4 regions of the Streptomyces sp. NPDC008086 genome follow, and region 2 is predicted to be linked to each of the others. Evidence: riboswitches for the same ligand, from Rfam matches in the RefSeq annotation. Region 2 holds a riboswitch; each other region holds the start of a gene.
What was found. A riboswitch is a leader RNA that binds a small molecule or an ion and turns the genes downstream of it on or off. The one in region 2 is predicted to bind cyclic di-AMP.

Region 1: another riboswitch for cyclic di-AMP. It lies ahead of ACFZBP_RS24025 (transglycosylase family protein); the one in region 2 lies ahead of ACFZBP_RS25170 (transglycosylase SLT domain-containing protein).
Region 3: another riboswitch for cyclic di-AMP. It lies ahead of ACFZBP_RS26170 (NlpC/P60 family protein); the one in region 2 lies ahead of ACFZBP_RS25170 (transglycosylase SLT domain-containing protein).
Region 4: another riboswitch for cyclic di-AMP. It lies ahead of ACFZBP_RS10140 (peptidoglycan DD-metalloendopeptidase family protein); the one in region 2 lies ahead of ACFZBP_RS25170 (transglycosylase SLT domain-containing protein).

The regions. Positions count from the first base shown of each region.
Region 1 is NZ_JBIBIA010000006.1:582,832-588,669, reverse strand. It holds gene ACFZBP_RS24035 (septum formation initiator family protein) at 1-259, opposite strand, end outside; gene eno (phosphopyruvate hydratase) at 381-1,667, opposite strand; gene ACFZBP_RS24025 (transglycosylase family protein) at 2,001-2,678, opposite strand; cyclic di-AMP (ydaO/yuaA leader) riboswitch at 2,683-2,882, opposite strand; gene ACFZBP_RS24020 (transglycosylase family protein) at 3,092-4,147, opposite strand; gene ACFZBP_RS24015 (cytochrome P450) at 4,314-5,699, opposite strand; gene ACFZBP_RS24010 (nucleoside triphosphate pyrophosphohydrolase) at 5,696-5,838, opposite strand, start outside.
Region 2 is NZ_JBIBIA010000007.1:139,338-145,175, forward strand. It holds gene ACFZBP_RS25165 (Cof-type HAD-IIB family hydrolase) at 237-1,091, shown strand; gene ACFZBP_RS25170 (transglycosylase SLT domain-containing protein) at 1,124-1,864, opposite strand; cyclic di-AMP (ydaO/yuaA leader) riboswitch at 1,870-2,038, opposite strand; gene ACFZBP_RS25175 (CocE/NonD family hydrolase) at 2,324-4,372, opposite strand; gene ACFZBP_RS25180 (oligopeptide:H+ symporter) at 4,437-5,838, opposite strand, start outside.
Region 3 is NZ_JBIBIA010000007.1:352,092-357,929, reverse strand. It holds gene ACFZBP_RS26180 (peptidoglycan DD-metalloendopeptidase family protein) at 1-993, shown strand, start outside; gene pcrA (DNA helicase PcrA) at 1,099-3,582, opposite strand; cyclic di-AMP (ydaO/yuaA leader) riboswitch at 3,875-4,033, shown strand; gene ACFZBP_RS26170 (NlpC/P60 family protein) at 4,042-5,202, shown strand; gene ACFZBP_RS26165 (tellurite resistance/C4-dicarboxylate transporter family protein) at 5,520-5,838, shown strand, end outside.
Region 4 is NZ_JBIBIA010000002.1:900,067-905,904, forward strand. It holds gene ribA (GTP cyclohydrolase II) at 1-498, opposite strand, end outside; gene ACFZBP_RS10120 (MarR family transcriptional regulator) at 645-1,160, opposite strand; gene ACFZBP_RS10125 (dihydrofolate reductase family protein) at 1,257-2,390, shown strand; tRNA gene ACFZBP_RS10130 (tRNA-Met) at 2,491-2,564, shown strand; gene ACFZBP_RS10135 (SpoIIE family protein phosphatase) at 2,711-3,796, shown strand; cyclic di-AMP (ydaO/yuaA leader) riboswitch at 4,084-4,241, shown strand; gene ACFZBP_RS10140 (peptidoglycan DD-metalloendopeptidase family protein) at 4,253-5,278, shown strand; gene ACFZBP_RS10145 (aldo/keto reductase) at 5,809-5,838, shown strand, end outside.

The DNA of each region.
Region 1 (5,838 bases), on a different contig from region 2:
CGACGCGCTGGGCGGCCTCCTCCTTCTGCCGCTGCATGTCGGCGATCTCGGCGCGCTGGGAGACGTACTGCCTTATCGGGTAGGCCAGCGCCACGACCATGGAGCAGAGCACCAGCGCGAGCAGCGCGGCGCGTCCGGTGAGCCTGGAGCGCCGGGCCTGCCGCTTGGTCTGGGAGCGGTAGACGCGGGCCGCGGTCTGCTCGCCGAGCAACCGGATCCTGGTCGCGGTGGAGAACCGGTCCCGGTCCTTGACGGCCATGTCCCGCCTCCCGTTTCACACGCGTACGTCCCCGCACACGGTACGGGACCGAGTACGGGGACGTACGTACGACTGGCTAAGGCTCACCCCAGGTGGGGGTCAGCCGGGTGTCAGCCGGGTGTCAGCCCTTGAAGCGCGGGAACGCGCTGCGGCCGGCGTACACCGCGGCGTCGTCGAGGATCTCCTCGATGCGCAGCAGCTGGTTGTACTTGGCGACGCGGTCCGAGCGGGCCGGGGCGCCGGTCTTGATCTGGCCGCAGTTCACGGCGACGGCGAGGTCGGCGATGGTGACGTCCTCGGTCTCGCCGGAGCGGTGGGACATCATGCACTTGAAGCCGTTGCGCTGGGCCATCTCGACGGCGTCCAGCGTCTCGGTCAGCGAGCCGATCTGGTTGACCTTGACGAGCAGCGCGTTGGCGGCGCCCTCCTCGATGCCGCGGGCCAGGCGCTCCGGGTTGGTGACGAAGAGGTCGTCGCCGACGATCTGGACCTTGTCGCCCAGCTTGTCGGTGATGATCTTCCAGCCGTCCCAGTCGTCCTCGTACAGCGGGTCCTCGATGGAGACCAGCGGGTACGCGGAGACGAGCTCCTCGTAGTACTCGGTCATCTCGGCGGCCGAGCGGGACTTGCCCTCGAACTCGTAGGAGCCGTCCTTGTAGAACTCGGACGCGGCGACGTCGAGAGCGAGCGCGATCTGCTCGCCGGGGACGTAACCGGCCTGCTTGATGGCCTCGACGATGAGGTCGAGGGCGGCGCGGTTGGACTCCAGGTTCGGGGCGAAGCCGCCCTCGTCGCCGAGGCCGGTGGACAGGCCCTTGGTCTTCAGCACCTTCTTGAGGGTGTGGTAGACCTCGGCGCCCCAGCGCAGCGCCTCGGAGAAGGACTCCGCGCCGATCGGGGCGATCATGAACTCCTGGATGTCCACGTTGGAGTCGGCGTGCGAGCCGCCGTTCAGGATGTTCATCATCGGCACCGGCAGCAGGTGCGCGTTGGGGCCGCCCAGGTAGCGGAAGAGCGGCAGGTCGCTGGCCTCGGAGGCGGCGTGGGCCACGGCGAGGGAGACGCCGAGGATGGCGTTGGCGCCGAGGGAGGCCTTGTTGTCGGTGGCGTCCAGGTCGAACATGGCCTGGTCGATCAGGCGCTGCTCGGTGGCGTCGTAGCCGACGAGCTCCGGACCGATCTGCTCGATGACGGCGAGGACGGCCTTCTCGACACCCTTGCCGAGGTAGCGGTTCTGGTCGCCGTCGCGGAGCTCGATGGCCTCGAAGGCGCCGGTGGAGGCGCCGGACGGGACGGCGGCACGACCCGTGCTGCCGTCGTCGAGGCCGACCTCGACCTCGACGGTGGGGTTGCCTCGCGAGTCGAGGATTTCCCGGGCTACGACGACGTCGATGGACGGCACGAGCATCTCCTTCTTGGGATGTGACGCGGGTACGCAGTCCGCGGTGGGTACTGCGAGACGAGCCTAACCGGCTCGGGGCGTTCGACCAGGGGTCGACCGCCCCGTGGGACAGAACCGAGAGTAAATTGTTTCCGAACGGAACAAAGACTTCGGTGCAAAAGGGGCCGACACGGAGAGCCCGGCACAAGAAACCCCGCCCCGGTGCGTACGGGGGAAGACGCACCGAGGCGGGGAGTTCGTGGGGACGGGGGTGACCCTCACGAGGCCTTCACCATGAGGTCCACGGATGTGAAGGCCCTGTGGTTCAGCTGTCGCCCCTGTATTACTTCGGGTGCGGCATCACTTCAGGTGCAGCTGCTGACCCGGGTAGATCAGGTCGGCGTCCTCGACGATGTCCTTGTTCAGCTGGAACAGCTCCTCCCAGCCGCCCTTGACCTTCTCCGCCTCGGCGATCGAGCTCAGGGTGTCGCCCTTGACGACCTTGTACTCGCCGTCGCCCTTCTTGACCTTCTTGCCGGTCGGGGTGGTGACGGTCTTGGTCGACTTCTTCTCGGCGGCCGGGCGCTCGGCGGAGCGGGAGGCCGGCTGCTCCTCGGTGGCGCGCGGGGCGGTCTCGGTGCTCTGCGAGGAGCCGCTGTACGCGGCGCTCGACAGGCCGGTGCCGCAGTTCGGCCAGGCACCCTTGCCCTGGCTGGCGAGGACCTTCTCGGCGATCTCGATCTGCTGGCCCTTGCTGGCCTGGTCGGCGGTGGAGGCGTACGCCGTGCCGCCGTACGCGGCCCAGGTGGAGGCGGAGAACTGCAGACCGCCGTAGTAGCCGTTGCCGGTGTTGATCGACCAGTTGCCGCCGGACTCGCACTGGGCGACGGCGTCCCACTCGGAGGCGGTGGCGGCGGAGGCGCTGCCGGCCGCCATCAGCGGGGCGGCGACGGCGGCGGCGCCGGTGACGCCGACGACGGCTATGGCGCGAGCGGCCTTGGACGGACGACGGTGCTTGCCCTTGCTGGAAAACAGCATGGAGAGATCCCCTCACCGACGCCTGCGAGGTGAGCTGTCGGGTTCGGGCCGGTTGAGTTGCCCGGCCGCGCTCGCTCGCCTTTCGGCTCTCGATGCGCGACTTCACCCCGAGCCGGCTCCGGCCGTGCGGCCCCGAAGGGCCTCAACTGCCGGACCCGGCGCAAACCTTGGGTCCCCCGCTCCTGCCTACGGCGCTTGACGCGACGACTGTTCCCGGACGGCCGCCGGCAGGATTCGGCGTGACGGCTGTCGGGGCCCGCACTGGTGGCGAGCGGTCATGACCGTAGACACGCGATTCCGGGAATTACAAAGACGATCAGGGCTTCTGAGATCTATCTCTCACTGCATCTAAAACGGACATTCAGGTGCGAATAGTGACGCGAACTGGCGCTGTTTTTCGCCCTGTTCGGACCCTATTCGCCGGGGACGTCCAGGGTCTGACCGGCGAAGATGTGGTTCGCGTCAGGACCGATCGCGTCCTTGTTCGCCGCGTACAGCGCACGCCACCCGCCGTCGAGGTCAAGGGAGTCGGCGATGGAGGCGAGAGTGTCGCCGGCGCGGACGCTGTACGAGGAGTGGCGCCCCGAGGACTTGGCGGACTCGGCAGCACCGGCGTCGACCTCGCTCTCGTCGGCGCTGGGGCCGCGATGCCGGCCGGAGCCGGCCGTCTCGGCGTCGATCGCTCCGGTGTCGACGAGGCTCCAGGAACCCACGTCTTGCACCACATCGTCCTGATTGTTCCCACCGATCGTCTCCACCGGGGAGCTGTCGGGCGACTGTGAGGCCTTTGTGTCGGGGGACGTTTCGGACTTGGCGGAGTCCTTGGCCTTGGATGACGAAGAGGACGAGGAGGGGGAAGGAGAGGAATCCTGGGAGGATTCGGATGAAGCGCCCGAGGACTCGCTCGGCACACCGGAGGGGTCGTCGGCCTGGCTCGACGACTCGGACGAGTTCGACGATCCCGACGACTCGGATGAATTCGATGAACCGGATGAGTTGGACGAGGTGAGCGAATCGAGCAATCCGGATGATCCGGACACTTCGGAGGGAGAGTCCTCCTCCACTCCGGTGTCGAGGTCGAGGGCGCCGGACTGCTTGGTGAGTCCGTTGACCACCGCGCAGGTACCCCAGGGGCTGGTCCCCCGGTCCGCGAGGAGATCCTGGGCCACGGCTATCTGCTGGGAGCGGCTCGCCAGGTCGGGGCTGGAGGCGTAGTCGAGGCCGCCGTACTTCTCCCAGTCATCCTGGGTCAGTTGCAGCCCCCCGTAGCGGCCCGCGCTCTCGTCGGCGGCACTCCAGGAGCCGCCGCTCTCGCATTCGGCCACCTTGTCCCACACGGTGCCGTCGGCCGCGCTCGCGCTCGCCGCGCCGAGCAGCGGGATGGCGATGGCGGACCCGGTCACTCCGGCCGCGACGAGGAGAGCCGGGGCCTGACGGGGGCGACGGTGACGACCGTTCCCGGAGAGCATGCGGGGACCTTTCGCGAGACAGCGGTGACCGCGGCGCGTGAAACATGGGCGCCACGTTGATGCGTGAACGTATAGGCAGACGATCACTTGTCACAAGTTAATGCCGCGCAGATCACGTGAAGATCACAGACTTGAGCGCGTGTCATGTTCGCCGAGGCGGACACACTCACCCAACCGGGGTGAACTCCACCGGAAGCGTACGCAGTCCGCGCATGATGAGTCCGCCGCGCCATCTCAACTCGCCCGGATCCACGGCGAGTCGGAGGTCCGGCAGCCGGGTGAGGAGCGTGCCGAGGGCGGTCTGGCCCTCCAAGCGGGCGAGCGGGGCGCCGAGGCAGTAGTGGATGCCGTGGCCGTAGCCGAGGTGCTGGTTGTCACGGCGGGAGAGGTCGAGGACGTCGGGGTCGGCGAAGCGGTCCGGGTCCCGGTCGGCGGCGGCCAGGACGACGAGGACGGGATCGCCGGGGGCGATGTGCTGTCCGCCGAGGGTGAGCGGCTCGGTGGCGAAGCGCCAGGTGGCGAGCTCCACGGGGCCGTCGTAGCGGAGGAGTTCCTCCACGCCGGTTTCGAGGAGGCCGGTCTCCTTCGCCGCCAAGGACGTCTGGAGGCGGGCGCGTTGCTCGGGGTGGGTGAGCAGGGCGTAGGTGCCGTTGCCGATGAGGTTGACGGTCGTCTCGAAGCCGGCGAACAGCAGGATGAAGGCCATGGCCGCGGCCTCGTTCTCCGTGAGGTGCTCGCCATGGTCGGAGGCGCGGATGAGGCCGGAGATGAGGTCCTCGCCGGGGGCGGGGGTGTCGGGGAGGGCCTCGCGCTTGCGGTGGATGAGTTCGGCGAGATAGCCGCGCATCTTCTTCACCGACCGGGCGACCCCGCCCCTGGGGCCGCCCTGGTGCCGGATCATCATGCCCGCCCAGTCACGGAAGACGTCCTGGTCCTCGCGGGGGACGCCGAGCAGGTCACAGATGGCGTAGATGGGGAGCGGGAAGGCGAACTCGTGGATCAGGTCGGCGGTTCCCTCGGTGGCGAACCGGTCGATGAGCTGGTCGGTGAGCTCCTGCACCCGGGGCGCGAACTCGGCGACCCTGCGGGGCGTGAACGCCTTGGAGACGAGCCTGCGCAGCCTCGTGTGGTCCGGCGGGTCGATGTTGAGCAGATGCGTCATCAGCTCGGCCTTGCGCTCCCCCGGGATCCCGGTCTTGCCCTTGGCGTGCGCGGGCTCGTCATGGTGGGCCGGGTTCTTGGACAGCCGGTTGTCGGCGAGCGTCTGCTTGGCGTCGGCGTACCGCGTGACCAGCCAGGCCTCCACCCCGCTGGGAAGCCGCGTCTTGTGCACGGGCGCGTGCTCGCGCAGCCAGGCGTAGGCGGGGTAGGGGTCGGTGGCGAACTCCCAGGTGAAGAGGTCGGGGGGTGCGGGGGTGTCGCCGGTGGGGGCAGTACTGGTGGGAGTACTGCCGGTGGAAGTACTGCCGGTGGAAGTACTGCCGGTGGAAGTACTGCCGGTGGGAGTACTGCCGGTGGGAGTGCTGCCGGTGAGGTCGGGCTGGTCGGTCACTCCTCGACGGTATCCGGAGGTGTCAGCCCCTCAGCAGCCCGCACGGCATCCCGGTACGCCCGGGCCGCGACCCTGAGGGCCGCCTCCGGGTCCACACCGGCCGCCTCCGCGCGGACCGCCAGGGCGAGCAGTTCGTAGC
Region 2 (5,838 bases):
GCGTCGGCGGGGCCGGCGAATCACCAGGTCGCGGCGCACGGGCGCGGCTCACGCGCCCCCGCTGTGAGGTGATGGTGCGGGCCGAGGGACCACGTGGGAGTGAAATCGCAACAAGCGGAAGGAAGTTGTGCACACGGAAACAGAATCCGAACCGGAACAGGTGTCAACACATGTGAACACGGCAGCCGTCCGGTTCACGTCGAGTCGATGGGGCTTCCTGTCCGTATTCTCTGATCATGGCCCCACCCATCGCATATTCACTCATCGCCACTGACCTGGACGGGACGCTGCTCCGAGGCGACGACACGCTCTCCGACCGTTCCCTCGACGCGCTCGCGCAGGTCACGGCGGCCGGTGCCCAGCACCTCGTCGTGACGGGGCGGCCGGCGCCCAGAGTGCGGCCGCTCCTCGACGTCCTGGGCAGCAAGGGGCTCGCGGTGTGCGGACAGGGCGCGCAGTTGTACGACGCCGGCGCGGACCGTCTGCTGTGGTCCATCACTCTGGACCGGGAGTTGGCGGAGACCGCGCTCGGCAAGATCGAGGCCGAGGTCGGGGAGGTGTACGCGGCCGTCGACCAGGACGGCGTCGACGGGCTCACGCTCATCGAGCCCGGGTACCTGATGCCGCACCCCACCCTGCCCGCCGTACGCGTCCAGCACCGGGACGACCTGTGGTGCGAGCCGATCAGCAAGGTGCTGCTGCGCCATCCCACCCTGTCCGACGACGAGTTGGCGGCGACGGCGCGGGCGGTCGTCGGTTCCCTCGCGACGGTCACCATGTCCGGACCCGGGACCGTCGAACTCCAGCCATGCGGCATCACCAAGGCGACCGGTCTCGCGCTCGCCGCCGAGCATCTCGGCCTCGGCGCGCACGAGACCATCGCCTTCGGGGACATGCCCAACGACATCCCCATGTTCGACTGGGCCGCCCGCGGGGTGGCGATGGCCAACGCCCACCCCGAACTCAAGGCGGTCGCCGACGAGATCACCCTCTCGAACGAGGACGACGGCATCGCCGTCGTCCTCGAGAGGTTGTTCGCGGGCGTCGGCGCGGGTGCGAGTGCGAGCACTTTGGCCGATTTGGCCCAGTAGGGATGAATTGGCCTACTGGGCCACGCTTCAGGCTAGTAAGGCCCGTTCACGTTGTCGATCGAGCCGTAGCGCGCGGCCGCGTAGTTGCACGCGGCCGCGATGTTCGCGACCGGGTTGAAGGGGTCGTAGACGGTGCCCGGCACGTGGTATGCCGCGAAGGTGGGGTCGATGACCTGGAGGAGGCCCTTGGACGGGGTGCCCGCGGCGGCGTTGGAGTCCCAGTTGTTGATGGCCTGGGGGTTGCCGGACGACTCGCGCATGATGTTGCGGTGAATGCCCTCGTACGAGCCGGGAATTCCGTTCTGTCCCATGATGTCCAGGGCGTTGCGGATCCAGCCGTCGAGGTTGTCCGGGTAGGTCTTCACCGAGGACTGGGTGGCCTGGGCGACGGCGGACTTCTTGGCGGGCGCGGCGGCCTTGTCGGCGGTCGGGCTCGCGGTGGAGGCCTTCTTCGTCGCACGGACCTTCAGGTCGACGCCTGGGTGGATCAGCCGGGGGTTGTCGCCGATGGCCTCGCGGTTGTCCTTGTAGAGCTGCTTCCAGCCGCCCTGGGCGTCGTACCGGTCCGCGATGCCGTAGAGCGAATCGCCCTTTTTGGTGGTGTACGTAATGGTCTTGGCCTGCGTGGCGGTGGGGGTCTGGGCCGGCTGGGCGGCGCCCGCGGTGGTCGCGCTCAGGAGCGGCAGCGCGAGGGCGGCGGTGCCGGTGCCGGCGATGGCGACGCGACGGGTGAGCGGGTTGGTGCGGGGGCGGCGGTGCTTGCCTCGGGGCATGGCGCTGTTCCTCTCCGACGCCTGCGAGGTGAGCTGTCGGGTTCGGGCGGGAGATGCCCGGCCGCGCCGCTGAGCGGTGGCGCGACTTCACCCCGAGCCGGGCCGGTGTGCCATCAAGGCGTCCGGTCCGGCGACTTACCTGGGTCCCCCGCTCCTGCCGTGCGTGTGAGTTCCGTGGGTGGGTGACTCGGGCGGCGGCAGGATTCGGCGTCCGCCCGACGAGCGGGAACGTATGCGAGAGCACATGCCCGAAACAAGTGCCGTGGTCACCTGACGTACCGGTTGACCATGGTCTGGTGCGTATGGGGGGCTTGATCCTTTGCGGTTGCCAAGCCTCAACTCGTATATGGGGCAAGGGGAGACGGGGGCGGGTGGGCCGGGGTGTGCGACCGGGTGTGCGTGACCCAACTCACGGGCATCCACAAGAGCGGCAAATCGGGCAATGAATCCAACTCGCCTTTAACCGGCCGTCCGTGGCGTCCGTTTTTCCCATGTGCGGTGGAAAAGTACTTCTTCGCCCTCCGTGCAGATCAGCTCGTTGGAGGCGATGAAGTCATGCCGGTCGCAGCTGATCTCGGAACGCGTCCGCACCGTCGTCTCCCAGTCGAGCTCCGGGCGGTGCAGCCGGATCGACCAGTCCGAGCGGGTGCGGGCCGACAGGGGGTCCGCCTCGTTGATCGTGTACTGCTCCAGCGCGTCCTCGGTGAACTCCAGGCCGTCGGGGTACACGCGCGTGCCGCCGTACCGGGGGTCGACCTCCAGGCGCCACTCGCCCTTGGCCACGTCCCGCACGACCAGCCGCTCGGGACGGGGCTCGTCCAGCGTGAGGGGGAAGTTCACGCCGAGCGGCTCCGCCTGCTCCGGTTCCTCGAAGGTGATCGCCGCGTCGCCGTCCATCCCGCCGTCTGCCGCCACGTCTGGCGATCCGGTCGCCGACTCTTCCAACGCGGGTGCGCGTACCGGAAGTTCCAGTGAGCTGCCCGCCGGTTCCAGGACGAAGCCGGCCGCCGAGTCCGGCTGGGGCCAGATCCACGGCCAGTACGCGGAGGAGACGGCGAGGCGGATGCGGTGGCCGGGCGGGAAGGCGTGGCCGATGCCGTTCAGCTCGAGGGCCACGTCTTCGGTGGCGCCCGGCTCCCAGGGCACCACGCGGTCCCGGCCATGACGTGCCGTCAGGTTCAGCACGCCCCGCGTGACAAGCGTCGAGGAACCGTCCGGTGCCACGTCGCAGAGCCGGGCGACGACCTGCCCGCGCGGCACCTCCGACGTCAGCCGCAGCCGCACCCTCGGTCGCCCCGACACCCAGGTCTCCTCGCCCACCTCGAACTCGAAGCACGCCGACCGCGCGTCCTCCTCCCGCTGGTCCGGCGGCAGGTCGGCGTCGTTGCCGAAGGGGAAGAAGCGGCCGGCGTCGACGCCGGTGTGCATGGGGGAGCGCACGAGGACGGGGGCGCCCTGGAAGGCGTACGTCACCGTGCGCACGTGAGGAGAGGGCCAGGCCGGCTCGCCGACCCAGCGGCCCGGCAGCGTGGGGTACACCGTGGCCGGGGGGTGGGAGTCGCTGACGTAGGAGCGCAGCAGGGGCTCGGACATGACGCCGGTGTCCTCGTCCTTGAGCCAGTGGTCCCACCAGCGCAGCGTCTCCTGGAGGAAGCCGATCGCCGGGCCGGGCGGCAGGCCGCGGTCGGGGTACTGGTGCGACCAGGGGCCGATCAGGCCGCGGACGCGGTCGGCGGGCAGGTGCTCGACCAGGCGCAGGACCGTGTCGCGGTACGGGTCGTGCCAGCCGCCCACCGCGAGGACGGCGGCGTCGATCGCGCCGTAGTCCTCGCAGACGCTGCCGTGACGCCAGTAGTCGTCGCGGGTCTGGTGGCCGAGCCAGGTGTGCAGGAACGGTTCGACGGCCTCCAGGCGCCGCAGCCACATGTCCCGCCACCCCTCGCCGACGTACAGCGGGTCCGGTGGACGGGCGACGAAGGCGAGCATCGTCGACGCCCAGGCGTGCATGTCGACCGCGAGGACGGAACCTCCCATGTAGTGCACGTCGTTGTCATAGCGGTCGTCCGTCGAGCAGACCGTGACGATCGCCTTGAGCGGCTCGGGCGCGAGGGCCGCGATCTGGAGGGAGTTGAAGCCGCCCCAGGAGATGCCGAACATGCCGACCTTGCCGTTGCACCAGGGCTGGGCCGCCAGCCAGTCGATCACCTCGACCCCGTCGGCCAGTTCCGTCGCCGAGTACTCGTCCGTCGGCATGCCCTCGCTGTTGCCGTGGCCGCGGATGTCCACGCGTACGGAGGCGTAGCCGTGGCCGGCGTACCAGGGATGGCGCTGGTGGTCGCGGGGCGCGGTCCAGTCGGTCAGGCGGTAAGGCAGGTATTCGAGGAGCGCCGGTACGGGCTCGTCCGTCAGCGGGCGCCACACGCGCGCGTACAGCAGGGTCCCGTCCTGGAGCGGGATACGGATGTCGTAATGGGTCGTCTCGTAGGGGAAGGACGTACGGATGTGCATGGGCGGGATCCCGGTCGGGTCGGTGCGTCGGGCGGGTCGGGTGCGTCGGGCCCTTGGTGCCGGGTCAGTGCACCGGGTGCATCGTGCGGCGCAGCCAGGGGGTCGCGGCCATCACGGCGAGGCCCGCGAGCACCGCGACGGCGCCGTTGACGCCGAAGTAGGCGGGCCCCGAGACGTCGTCGTAGAGCTTGACCGTCTGGGCCTGGATGCCGTTGGCCAGGGCGAGGGAGAGGAACCAGAGGGACATGGTCTGGCCGGCGAAGGCGGCCGGGGCGAGCTTGGTCGTGGCCGACATGCCGGAGGTCTCCAGCAGGATGTCGCCGAGGCCGAGCAGCAGGTACGAACCCACGATCCACCAGACGGACATGAGCTGGTCGTCGAAGGAGTGCCCGGACGTCGGGATCACCATCAGCAGGAAGGACAGTCCGCCCAGGACGACCCCGATCGCGATCTTGTTCGACGTGTGCGGCTGGCGGCGCCCCATGCGGACCCACAGCGCGGCGACGACCGGCGCGAGGGCGACCTCGAAGGCGCCGAGGGCCGAGGCGTACCAGCTCGCGGGGAAGCCGAAGCCGAGGATCGACGTCTCGGCGTTCGTCGACGCCAGCAGCATCATCGTCGAGTACGCCTGGAACAGGATGAAGTTGAAGACCGTCGAGGCGAGGAAGAGGACGATGTACGGGCGGAGCCGGCCGCGTTCCTCGGCGGTCACGCGCGGACTGGCGAACATCGCCGCGAAGTAGACGACCGGCGCGATCACCGAGACCAGGGTGAGCAGGTCGACGAAGCGGTCCATGGTGAGCAGGCCGGAGGAGGCCAGGAGGACGGCGAGCGCGGCGGTGGCGGCGAGGCCCGCGACGATGAGGCCGACCGTCCGGCGCATGGCGTCCGGGGGCAGCGCGAAGTCGGCGGCGTGCTTGCGTCCGGCCAGGTGGCGACGGCCCTGGACGTACTGGACCAGGCCGAGCGTCATGCCGATCGCGGCGGCCGAGAAGCCCCAGTGCCAGCCCTTGTGGTCGCCGAGCCAGCCGGTGACGAGCGGGCCCGCGAAGGCGCCGATGTTGATCGCCATGTAGTAGAGCGCGAAGCCGGCGTCACGGCGGTCGTCGTCCGTGCGGTAGAGCTTGCCGACCATGGTGGCGACGTTCGGCTTGAGGAGCCCCGTGCCCGCGCTGATCAGACCGAGACCGGCCCACGTCGTGCCGGCGGCCGGCACCGCCATGGCGTAATGGCCGCAGGCGATCAGGACGCCGCCCCACAGCACCGCGCGGTACGAACCGAGGACGCGGTCGGCGAGCCAGCCGCCCGCGACGGAGACCAGATAGACGAGGGTGCCGTAGGCGGCGGAGACGGAGGCGGCGGTCCCGGCCGACATGCCCATACCGCCGTGGGCGACCGTGTCGGCGAAGTACAGGACGAGGATGGCCTGCATGCCGAGGAACGAGAAGCGCTCCCAGACCTCCAGG
Region 3 (5,838 bases), 210 kb from region 2:
GACGGCGGAATCGACGGCACCACCGCACAGGCGACGGGCGAGTACCAGCAGCCAGCAGAATCCTTCGATCAGCAGGCGACCGCGCACTTCGACCAGATCGACCCCGCGGGACACGCCGACCCGACTGCGTACGACGATCCCGCCCGGCTCGACGCCGAGCCGGCCGCCACCGGCGAACTCCCCGCCGCGGCCCCGCTCCTCGACGACCAGGAGGAGACCACCCCGGCCCCCTCCCCGCGCGCGGCGTCCCGCAGCGGCTCGCGCTCCCGTCGCCGTACGCCCCCCAAGCGCTCCGCGCTGCTGACGGTCGCCGTTCCTTCCGCGTGTGTGATGGGCGTCGCCGGCATCGCCGCCGCCTCCGTCGGCACCCTGAGCGACGACAAGGACGCGTCCACGCTCGCCTCGGACACCGAGGCCGTGAAGCCGTCCGCCGCGAACAACAAGCTGGACTCCCAGCTCGAGAGCCTCTCCGCCGGCGCCGACGACTTCGCCGACCGGGCCAGCCGTACGCAGGAGCGCATCGACCTCAAGGCCCAGCAGGCGGCCGAGAAGCGCAAGGCCGCCGAGGAGGCGGCCCGCAAGGAGCGGCTGCGCCCGAAGTTCGCGATCCCGGTCGCGAACCACGGCCTCAGCGCCTATTTCGGCCAGTCCGGCATCAACTGGATGTCCGTGCACACCGGTATCGACTTCCCCGTCTCGTACGGCACGACGGTGATGGCCGCGACCGACGGCACCGTGCGGACGCAGTGGAACAGCGCCTACGGCAACATGATGATCGTGACCGCGAAGGACGGCACGGAGACGTGGTACTGCCACCTCTCCAGCTACCGCGTCGCCTCCGGTACGACGGTCAAGGCCGGCGACCCGATCGCGTACTCCGGCAACTCCGGCAACTCGACCGGCCCGCACCTGCACTTCGAGGTCCGTCCCGGCGGCGGCTCGGCCATAGACCCGCTGCCGTGGCTGCGCAGTCACGGTCTGGACCCGACGTAACCGACCGGCCGTCAGCAGACGACGCCGACCACCGGACCGACCACGGCCGGCTCACCCGCGGACCGCACGCCCCCGCCCGTCAGCGGGGGCGCACGCTTGCCGGTCCTACAGCTTCTCCACCGGCGCGTACCGCAACAGCAGCCGCTTCGGCTTGGTGTCCCCGAAGTCGACCGTCGCCTCGGCGTTCGCGCCCGTGCCCTTCACGGCCATCACGGTGCCGAGCCCGAACTGGTCGTGCGTGACCCGGTCCCCGACGGCCAGCTGGACGACGGGCTTCTCCGACGTACGGCGCGTGGCGAAACCGGACGCGCCCGAGGCGGAGGAGCGCGAGCGGGACGAGGACAGCGAGGCGGCCACCGCGGACACGGGACCGGAGGACACCGGCGAGGTCGCCCCCGTCCGCTTCCAGTCCACGTGCTGGGCGGGGATCTCCTCCAGGAACCGGGACGGCGGGTTGTACGACGGCTGCCCCCAGGCGCTGCGCATCGCCGACCGCGTGAGATACAGCCGCTCACGCGCACGCGTGATGCCGACGTAGGCGAGCCGCCGCTCCTCCTCCAGCTCCTTGGCCTGGCCGAGGGCGCGCATGTGCGGGAAGACGCCGTCCTCCATGCCGGTGAGGAAGACGACCGGGAACTCCAGGCCCTTGGCCGTGTGGAGGGTCATCAGGGTGATGACGCCGGAGCCGTCCTCGTCCTCGTCGGGGATCTGGTCGGAGTCGGCGACGAGCGCGACCCGCTCCAGGAACTCCGCGAGACCGCCGGAGGTCTCGCCCTCACCGGACTCCTGCTCGAACTCCAGGGCGACGGCCGCGAGTTCCTGAAGGTTCTCGATCCGGGTCTCGTCCTGAGGATCCGTGGAAGCCTGCAGCTCGGCGAGATAGCCGGTCCGCTCCAGGACCGCCTCCAGGATGGTCGCCGGCCCCGCCCCGGACTCGACGACCGTGCGGAGCTCCTCCATCAGCGTGTTGAACCGCTTGACGGCGTTGGTCGACCGCGCGGCCATGCCGTACGCCTCGTCCACGCGGCGCAGCGCCTGCGGGAAGCTGATCTTCTCCCGCTGCGAGAGGGCGTCGATCATGGCCTCGGCGCGGTCGCCGATGCCCCGCTTGGGCACGTTCAGAATCCGCCGCAGCGGCACCGAGTCCTCGGGGTTGGCCAGCACGCGCAGATAGGCCAGCACATCGCGGACCTCCTTGCGCTCGTAGAACCGCACCCCGCCGACGACCTTGTAGGGCAGGCCGACGCGGATGAAGACCTCTTCAAAGACACGGGACTGGGCGTTCGTACGGTAGAAGACGGCGACGTCGCCGGCCTTCGCGTCCCCCGCGTCCGTCAGTCGGTCTATCTCGTCGGCGACGAACTGCGCCTCGTCGTGCTCGGTGTCCGCGACATACCCGGTGATGCGCGCGCCCGCGCCCGCGTTGGTCCACAGGTTCTTGGGCCTGCGGGACTCGTTGCGCTCGATGACGGCGTTGGCGGCGCTCAGGATCGTCTGGCTGGAGCGGTAGTTCTGCTCCAGCAGGATGGTCGTCGCGTCCGGGTAGTCCTCCTCGAACTGGAGGATGTTGCGGATCGTCGCGCCCCGGAAGGCGTAGATCGACTGGTCGGCGTCACCCACGACACACAGCTCGGCGGGCGGGACGTCGAACTCGCTGGGCGGCACGTCGACGGGGTGCTCGCCGGTCCCGACGAGCTCGCGCACCAGCGCGTACTGGGCGTGGTTGGTGTCCTGGTACTCGTCCACCAGCACATGGCGGAAACGCCGGCGGTAGTGCTCGGCGACGTCCGGGAAGGCCCGCAGCAGATTGACCGTCGTCATGATCAGGTCGTCGAAGTCGAGGGCGTTGGCCTCCCGCAACCGCGACTGGTACAGGGCGTACGCCTGCGCGAGCGTCTTCTCGAAGCCGTCCGTGGCCTGCGCGGCGAAGTCCTCCTCGTCGATCAGCTCGTTCTTCAGATTGCTGATCTTGGCGCTGAACGACTTGGGCGGAAACCTCTTCGGATCAAGATCCAGATCCCGGCAGACCAGCGCCATCAGCCGCTTGCTGTCGGCGGCGTCGTAGATCGAGAACGAGGAGGTGAACCCGAGCCTCTTGCTCTCTCTCCGCAGGATGCGCACGCACGAGCTGTGGAAGGTCATCACCCACATCGCGTTCGCCCGCGGCCCCACGAGCTGCTCGACGCGCTCCTTCATCTCGCCCGCGGCCTTGTTGGTGAAGGTGATCGCGAGGATCTGCCCCGGATGCACGTCACGCTCGGCCAGCAGGTGGGCGATGCGATGGGTGAGCACCCGCGTCTTGCCGGATCCGGCGCCGGCCACGATGAGCAGCGGGCTGCCGGAGTGGACGACGGCCGCACGCTGGTTCTCGTTCAGCCCCTCCAGCAGCGCGGCGGCATCGAGGGCCGGGCGCGGGGCGCCGTCGCGGTAGTAGGCGTCCCGGTCCGGCGGCACGTCGAACTTCCCGCCGAACAGATCGTCCGGAACCGGCTCCGGAGCGTGATCGTCCTCGGGCGGCGGCGGAGGCTCCTCGTGGGCCCGCGGGGCCTGGAGGTCCGCCAGGAAGCTGTCGTCAAAGAGGCTGCTCATCGCTCTCCGAGTCTAGGGCGCCCCACTGACAGCCCGCCGCCACCCCGAGAACCTCGCCGCCCCAATCTCCGACCCTCACCCTCCAGCACCCGACCATCACCCTCAGCAACCAACCAGCCGATCCCCCCACACCTCCTCAAACACCGCCAAACCAACCTCCGCCCGCAATACACCTCCCCAAGGTCACGAAAATGTATCGGGCATATCGAACATCAACCTTCACAGGGGCCACACGAGTTGGCTACCGTGCCGGGCAGGCCGTACGACCCCCACCGGCGAACGTCGCCGGGCCGCGCGGCCTCCGCCGAGTCCGGTAAGCCCCCTGGGCCCCGGAGCCGGGGACCCACCGAACTTGGGGTGAATCGGCCGGACTTCCGAGCCGTAGGGCAACCCTTCCGAACCACCCGCCCGAACCCGACAGCTAACTCGGTAGGCGGAGCACGGAAGGAGTCGCCTCCCTTGGCGTCGCACCGCAAGTCGCGTCCCGCAGGTACGCGCGTAGCAGGCATACGGACCCCCGCGCTCGCCACGGCGGCCCTCACCTCCGTGGCCCTGCTGTCCCAGACGGCCAACGCGAACCCGTCCACGGACGACAAGCCGAGCCTCGAAGAGGTCGAGAAGAAGGTCGACGACCTCTACCGCCAGGCGGAGTCGGCGACCGAGAAGTACAACGCGGCCAAGGAGAAGACCGCGAAGCAGCGCAAGCGCGTCGACACCCTCCTCGACGACCTCGCCCAGCGCACCCAGACCCTCAACGACGCCCGCGAGGAACTCGGCCGCAACGCCGCCGCCCAGTACCGCACCGGCGCGGCCGCCCCCGACACGGCCACCTTCCTCCTCGCGGACACCCCGCAGGACTACTTCGACCAGTCCCAGCTGATGGACCGCATGACGGGTCGTCAAAAGGAAGCGGTCGACGACTACTTCACGCAGCAGTCCGCGACCATGAAGAAGCGCCAGGAGGCCACCCGGAGCCTCGAGACGCTCACCGAGTCGCAGAACGACCTCCAGGCCGCCAAGACCACCGTCCAGACGAAGCTCGCCGACGCCCGCGAACTCCTGTCGAAGCTGACGGCCGAGGAGAAGGCCCGCCTCGCCGCGATCGAGAAGCGCAAGCAGGAAGAGGCCGCCCGCAAGGCAGAGGAACTGGCCCGCCAACAGGCAGAGGCCGAGCGCCAGCGCCAAGAGGCGGCACAACAGCAGGAGACCACCGAGCCGTCCGACTCCTCCTCATCGAACTCCTCCTCGGACTCGTCGTACGCCACCAAGGCCGAAAAAGCCCTGGCCTTCGCCCGTTCCCAAATAGGCAAGCCGTACGTCTGGGGCGCCACCGGCCCCGACTCCTACGACTGCTCCGGCCTCACCCAGGGCGCATGGAAGGCCGCCGGCGTCGACATCCCCCGCGTCACCTACGACCAGGTCAACGCCGGCACCACGGTCCCCCTCTCCAGCGCCCAGCCCGGCGACCTGGTCTTCTTCTACGACGACGTCACCCACGTAGGCATCTACATCGGCAACGGCATGATGATCCACGCCCCCAAGCCCGGCGCGTACGTCCGCGAGGAGTCGATCTACTACGACGGCGAGTCAGCGATCCACAGCGTCGTACGCCCGGCGTAGCCGCACACGGCGGCAAGGAGACGCGTCGGGGGCCCGCCCGCAGCGGCGGGCGTCAACAAACAGCACCTCTGAAGTCACGGCAACCGCCCGACCGAGGACGGACACCCCCCGGCGCGGCCCCGCCCCCGTCCGCCCCCAGGCGCGACGCGAAACCCTACTCCCCGCGACAGGCCGCCGCAGGCATCCCGACCCAACCACCGAAGGACCCGCAGGCACCCCGCCGAACCGCCGGGGGCACCCGCGGGCATCCGGCCAACCGCCGGAGGCACCCGGCGTGCCCCACCCTCCAACCTCCACCCCCCTCCTAGCATCGACCCATGTCCGCCACCACCACCCCCACATCCCCCCTCCACACCTGGTGGTCGCGGCGTCCCCCCACAGCCGGCGCCGCAGTCATGGCGACCGGCATCCTGTCGGTCACCCTGCACCAGACCGGCTACGAAACCCTCTCCCGCATCGCCCTCGCCCTGGCCTCCGTGACCTGGCTCGCCCTCGCCGCCGACTTCACCGCACGCCTCCTGTGGGACCGCGCGAGGTGGGTGAAGGAGGCGGCCACCCCGGCCGCCCTGACCGCCATCGCCGCGACGACCGTCCTGGGCACCCGCTTCAGCGTCCTCGGCTGGCAGACCCTCGCCA
Region 4 (5,838 bases), on a different contig from region 2:
CTGGTCGGCCTTGTCGGGGTTGTTGGAGAGCAGGTCGAGTTCGCCGATGCCGAGGGCGGCGAGCATCTGGGCGGCCGCCGTGTAGTCGCGGGCGTCCTCCGGCAGGCCGAGGGCGGCGTTCGCGGCGTAGGTGTCGAGGCCCTGGTCCTGGAGGGCGTACGCGTCCAGCTTGTTGTAGAGCCCGATGCCCCGGCCCTCCTGGCGCAGGTACAGCAGTACGCCGCCGCGCTCCGCGATGCGCTCGACGGCCTCGCGCAGCTGGGGGCCGCAGTCGCAGCGGGCCGAGCCGAAGACATCACCGGTGAGGCATTCGGAGTGCAGCCGGACCAGCGGCGTGCTGCCGGGGGCCGGGTCGCCGAGGACGACGGCGACATGCTCCAGGCCGTCGGTCAGGCCGTGGAAGGTGACGAGTTCGGCGTCGACGCGGTAGCCGTCCTGGAAGCGCAGCGGGACCCGGACGCGGGCGCGCTGGGTGGCGGCGGCGGTGAAGTCGGGCATGCGGGTTCTCCGGGTTCCGTACGTGGGCTTGCTGCTTCAGATTTGAAGCAGCTCCTCGGTCCAGGACCCTACCTCATGCTTTAAATTTGAAGCAACAAGTTTGTCGTACGGGTCACAGACCGCACCCGTGCCTCATGACTCCCGTTTCACGAACAGGACTTGCCCGAGCGCCGCCGCCAGGGCACGTCCTCCGCGGTGGGGTGCGCGTCCTCCCCCTGGAACCCCTCGGCGACCGCCGTGAAGATCTCCTCCAGCTGCCCGACCTGCTCCGGGGTCAGCCGGTCGAAGAGCAGCGCCCGTACGGTCTCCACATGACCAGGCGCCGTGCGCTCCAGGACGCGCATCCCTTCCTCGGTGATCGTCGCGATGCTGCCGCGCTTGTCCCAGCGGCAGTCCTCGCGCCCCACCAGCCCGTCCTTCTCCAGCCGCGTCACGGCGTACGTCAGCCGGCTGCGGGTGATCTTCAGCCCTTCCGCGAGGTCGGTCATGCGCAGCCTGCGCTCCGGAGCCTCGGACAGGGTGGCGAGGATGGAGTAATACAGATGGGGCATGCCGGCTTCCTGCTGGAGCTGCCGGTCCAGCGCGTCCTCCACGAGGGCGACGGAGGCGATGTACGCGCGCCAGGCGCGCTGCTCCTCGGGGGAGAGCCAGCGAGTCGTCATGCGACCAGTGTAGGTTTGTTTCAAACTTGAACCAAGCCCTTGTCCTCATCCCCATCCGATCCCCGTCCCACTCCGGCCCCGAAAGGGAGCGCGTCGATGCCGTCGTACCCCTACGTCCTGCTGTCCGCCGCGGTCTCCCTGGACGGCTACCTCGACGACACCGGGCCCGACCGCCTGCTCCTGTCCAGCCCCGCCGACTTCGACCGCGTCGACGAGGTACGGGCGTCCGTCGACGCCATCCTGATCGGCGCCGGCACGATCCGGGCCGACAACCCCCGGCTGCTGGTGAACTCGGCCGAGCGGCGGGCCGCGCGGAAGGCCGCAGGCAAGCCGGAGTACCCGCTGAAGGTCACGGTCAGCGCCTCCGGCGAGCTGGATCCGACGGCGAACTTCTGGCACACCGGCGGCGAGAAGATCGTCTATACGACGGAGAAGGGCGCGGAGCGGCTGCGCCGCGAGCCGGTCGCCGCGGACGTGGTCGCGCTGGGCGCCGACCTGGACTGGCGGGGCCTGCTGCGCCACCTGCGCGAGGCGCGCGGGGTCGAGCGGCTGATGGTGGAGGGCGGCGGCACGGTCCACACCCAGCTGCTCCAGCAGGGCCTGGCCGACGAGGTGCAGCTGGTGCTGGCGCCGCTGTTCGTGGGGGACCCCAAGGCGCCGCGGCTGTTCGGCCCGGGGGAGTACCAGGGCGGACGGCTGCGCCTGCTGGAGACGCGGCGGATCGAGGACGTCGTCCTGATGCGCTACGAGCCCACCGCGCCCGGCGCCGGTGTGCTGCCCTCCGCCGCCGACCGGAGATGGCTGGCGCTGGCGTGCGAGCTGGCGGCCGAGTGCCCGCCGTCGGGAACGGCCTTCAGCGTCGGGGCGGTCGTGGTGGCGGCCGACGGGACCGAGCTGGCGCGGGGCCACTCCCGCGAGGGCGGCGACCCCGTGGTGCACGCGGAGGAGGCGGCGCTGGCGAAGGTCGCGCCCGGAGACCCCCGTGTGACGTCCGCCACGGTCTACACGAGCCTGGAACCCTGCACGCGCCGCGCGTCCCGTCCGGTGCCGTGCGCCCGCTTGATCCTCGACGCCGGGGTGCGCCGGGTGGTGACGGCCTGGCGGGAGCCGGACACGTTCGTGGCGGGCGCCGACGGCAGCGGGCTGCTGGCCGGGGAAGGGGTGGACGTGGTCGTCCTGCCCGAGTACGAGGCCCGGGCCAAGGCCCCGAACAGCCACCTCCTGCCATGACACCGGCGCCCTGAACCCGCCCCGAAAAACGCCGCTCGCGGCGGCCCCGGGAAACGCGTGTGCTTTCCGTCCCGCGGATGGCGTACTATTGAGTCATCGCCGCGGGGTGGAGCAGCTCGGTAGCTCGCTGGGCTCATAACCCAGAGGTCGCAGGTTCAAATCCTGTCCCCGCTACTGAAGACTCAGGGCCGGAACTGAAAAGTTCCGGCCCCGAGTGTTTTCCCCGGTGTCTCCGCCGGCGGCTGTCCCGCCGGCCGCCCCGCTGCTCCGGTCGGTCCCCACCGCTCGCCGCCCGCCCCCGCTTCGGCAACCCTGGTGACGTGGAGGAACGGCGGATCTCGTACGCACGCCGGTTCGTCCGGCTGCTGCCCGCCCTGCTCATCGCCGCCGGATGCGGGTACGACTACGTCACGCCCACGGATTTCACCGGCGCCCCCTTCTTCACCGCCGCGCCCCTGGTCGCCGCCCCGCTCTACTCGCAGCGCGGCACGGTGCTCACCGGCGCCGTGGCGGTCGGCGCGCTGGTCGTGCTCCACGCCAGTCTGGGCGGCCTCCCCCGGGTCGAGGTGATCACCGAGCTGGTCACCGTGGTCACCGTCTCCGTCCTCGCCGTCCTCATCAACCTCCTCGTCCGCCGCAGCGACGCCCGCCTCGCCTCCGCCCGCGCCATCGCCGAGGCCGCCCAGCGCGCCGTACTGCCCGAACCCGCCGAGCGGATCGGCGCCTTCCAGATCGCGGCACGCTACGAGGCGGCGCAGGAGGGCGTCTTCATCGGCGGGGACCTGTACGCGGTGCAGGACAGCCCGCACGGCGTGCGGCTCGTCGTCGGAGACGTGCGCGGCAAGGGGATGGGGGCGGTCGGGGTCGTCGCCGTCGTCATCGGGGCGTTCCGGGAGGCCGCCGAGCAGGAGACCACGCTGGAGGCGGTGGCACAGCGCCTGGAACGGGCGCTCGCGCGGGAGCGCGCACGGCGCGAGGAGGTGGAGTCCGCCGAGGGGTTCACCACCGTCGTCCTCGCCGAACTCCCGCACGGCGACGGGATCGTACGCCTGGTCAACCGAGGGCATCCCCCGCCCCTGCTCCTGTACGCCGACGGCACCGTGTGCGCACTGCCCGCCTCCGAGCCCGCCCTGCCGCTCGGCATGCAGGAGCTCGCGGCCTGGCCGGACCGGGCCCAGGAGGCCGGCTTCCCCACCGGAGCGACGCTGCTCGTGTACACCGACGGCCTGTCCGAGGCCCGGGACGAGCGAGACCGGTTCTACGACCCCGAGACGGGACTGGCGGGGCGGACCAACGCCCGGCGTGAGCCGGCCGCGCTGCTCGGCGCGCTCGCGGCGGAGGTGCGCCGCCACTCCGGGGGCGGGATGGCGGACGACATGGCCCTCCTCGCCGTACGCCGCCCCTGAGGCAGCCACGCCTCTGCGGGCCCCTGATGGAGATCCTGTGGAGCCACTCCATGATCGTTGTCACCAACCGTGATCGGGCGACCCCCCTCCGCATAACAACTGACATACCGTCAATACCTGTGTGACTCCTGAGTGCTGGCCAACTCGCCCGAATTAGGCCGCTCATGACCCGTAAGTCCAGGCGAAAATCGTTAATGATCAAGCGGAACAGCTTGGAATCCGTACCCCGCGTCTATTAACGTTCGATAACGCAGCGCGGTCGTCCCAGCCGTCACAAGAGGCGGCTCCGTGCGCACGCGCCGAATCCCGCAAGGGAACCGGGGAACCACCACCTTGGGGTGAATCGCACGGATACCGCCGGGAACTCACGGCCGGTATACGCGCGTAGGAGACCTTCCTGCTCCGAACCCGTCAGCTAACCCGGTAGGCGAGAAGGAAGGAAAGGAGTACGCCCACGTGGCGTCCAACCGGCCTGCCCCGCAAGCCCCGTTCGTGCCCGGCCAACGCGGTACCGACACCTTCGGCTACGACCGTAACCGCAGCGACGAGGGCCCGTTCGAGGAGTGGAACCCCACCGCGGAGTCCATTCGTCCGGTACGCGGCAGGCATCGCGTCTCCAAGCAGCGCGGCGGGGGACTCGCCCGCAGCTCCACGGTTCTCGGCGTCGGTGTCATAGCCGCCGTCGGCGCGGGCGGCATGGCCAGCGCCAACAGCGGCAAGCCGCCGGTGGCCATCACCATCCCGGACCTGCCCCTGATCTCCGACGACGACGCGGCTCCCGCCGAGGACGCCGGTACGGCCCTCAGCACCATGGGCGCGGCGACCGACGAGACCACGCAGGACGCCCCCGACGCCGGTGAGGCGCTGCGCAGCCGGATCATGGCGCAGGCCGAGCAGCAGCAGGACCAGATCGAGAGCAAGGCCGCCGCGGCCGCCGTCGCCGCCGCCGAGAAGGAGGCCTCCGCCGCGGCCGCCAAGGCGGAGAAGGAGGCCGAGGCCAAGGCCGCCGCCGCCAAGGCCAAGGCCGAGGAGGAGGCCCGCAAGAAGGCCGAGGCCGAGCGTCTCGCCGAGCTGGCCAAGCAGTACACGCTGCCGACCTCCTCGTACACCATCACCTCGACCTTCGGTCAGGCCGGCGCCTACTGGTCCTCCGGCTACCACACGGGCCTCGACTTCGCCGCCCCCACGGGCACGCTGATCAAGGCCGTGCACAGCGGCACGATCACGTTCGCCGGCTGGGACGGTTCGTACGGCTACAAGACCGAGCTCACCCTCGACGACGGCACCGAGATCTGGTTCGCCCACCAGTCCTCGATCAGCGTGAGCGTCGGCCAGAAGGTCAACACGGGCGACGTCATCGGCCGCGTAGGCGCCACGGGCAACGTGACCGGCGCCCACCTGCACCTCGAGGTCCACCCTGACGGCAGCGCGAGCGGGATCGACCCGATGGCGTGGTTGCGGGGTAAGGGGCTTACTCCCTGAGGTCTTGAGGTCTTGAGGTCCTGGAGTCTGGGGCCTGTGCGTCTGCGGGTTTGTGGGTCTGCGGGTCTGTGGGTCTTAGGGGCGCGGGAGCGGCCTCGCGGGGGGATGTCTTCGGGGGCATCCGCGAGGCGTTGGGCCAGGTATCGGGGCGAGGCCTCTGGGAGGGGCATCCGGGAGAGTTCGGGGGCTAGGCACGCCCTCCTGGACCCGGCGGTTCCTGTTCCGGGTGGTTCCTGTTCCTGGTGGCTCCTGCTCCCTCGTCCGTGGTCCTGTCCTTCCGGGGCCGATGTGCGACGTTCCTGATCTGCGCCAGTCTGACCTGCGCTCGTCCTGCTTGCCGGCCGTCCTGATCTGCACCCGTCCTGCTCGCCGGGCGTCCTGACCTGCGGCCGTCCTGATCTCTGGCGGTCCTGACGACAACCCCCCGACGTCAGGGTTGCCGGTCCCCGGAGGGCCAGGCTCCGCTTGTTTACGGGAAGTTTGCGACTGTTTCGGAAGAGAGGTCTCCGGTCAGGACGTTGATGCCGAGCATGACTGCATCCCTACGCAAGCTCGGCTCC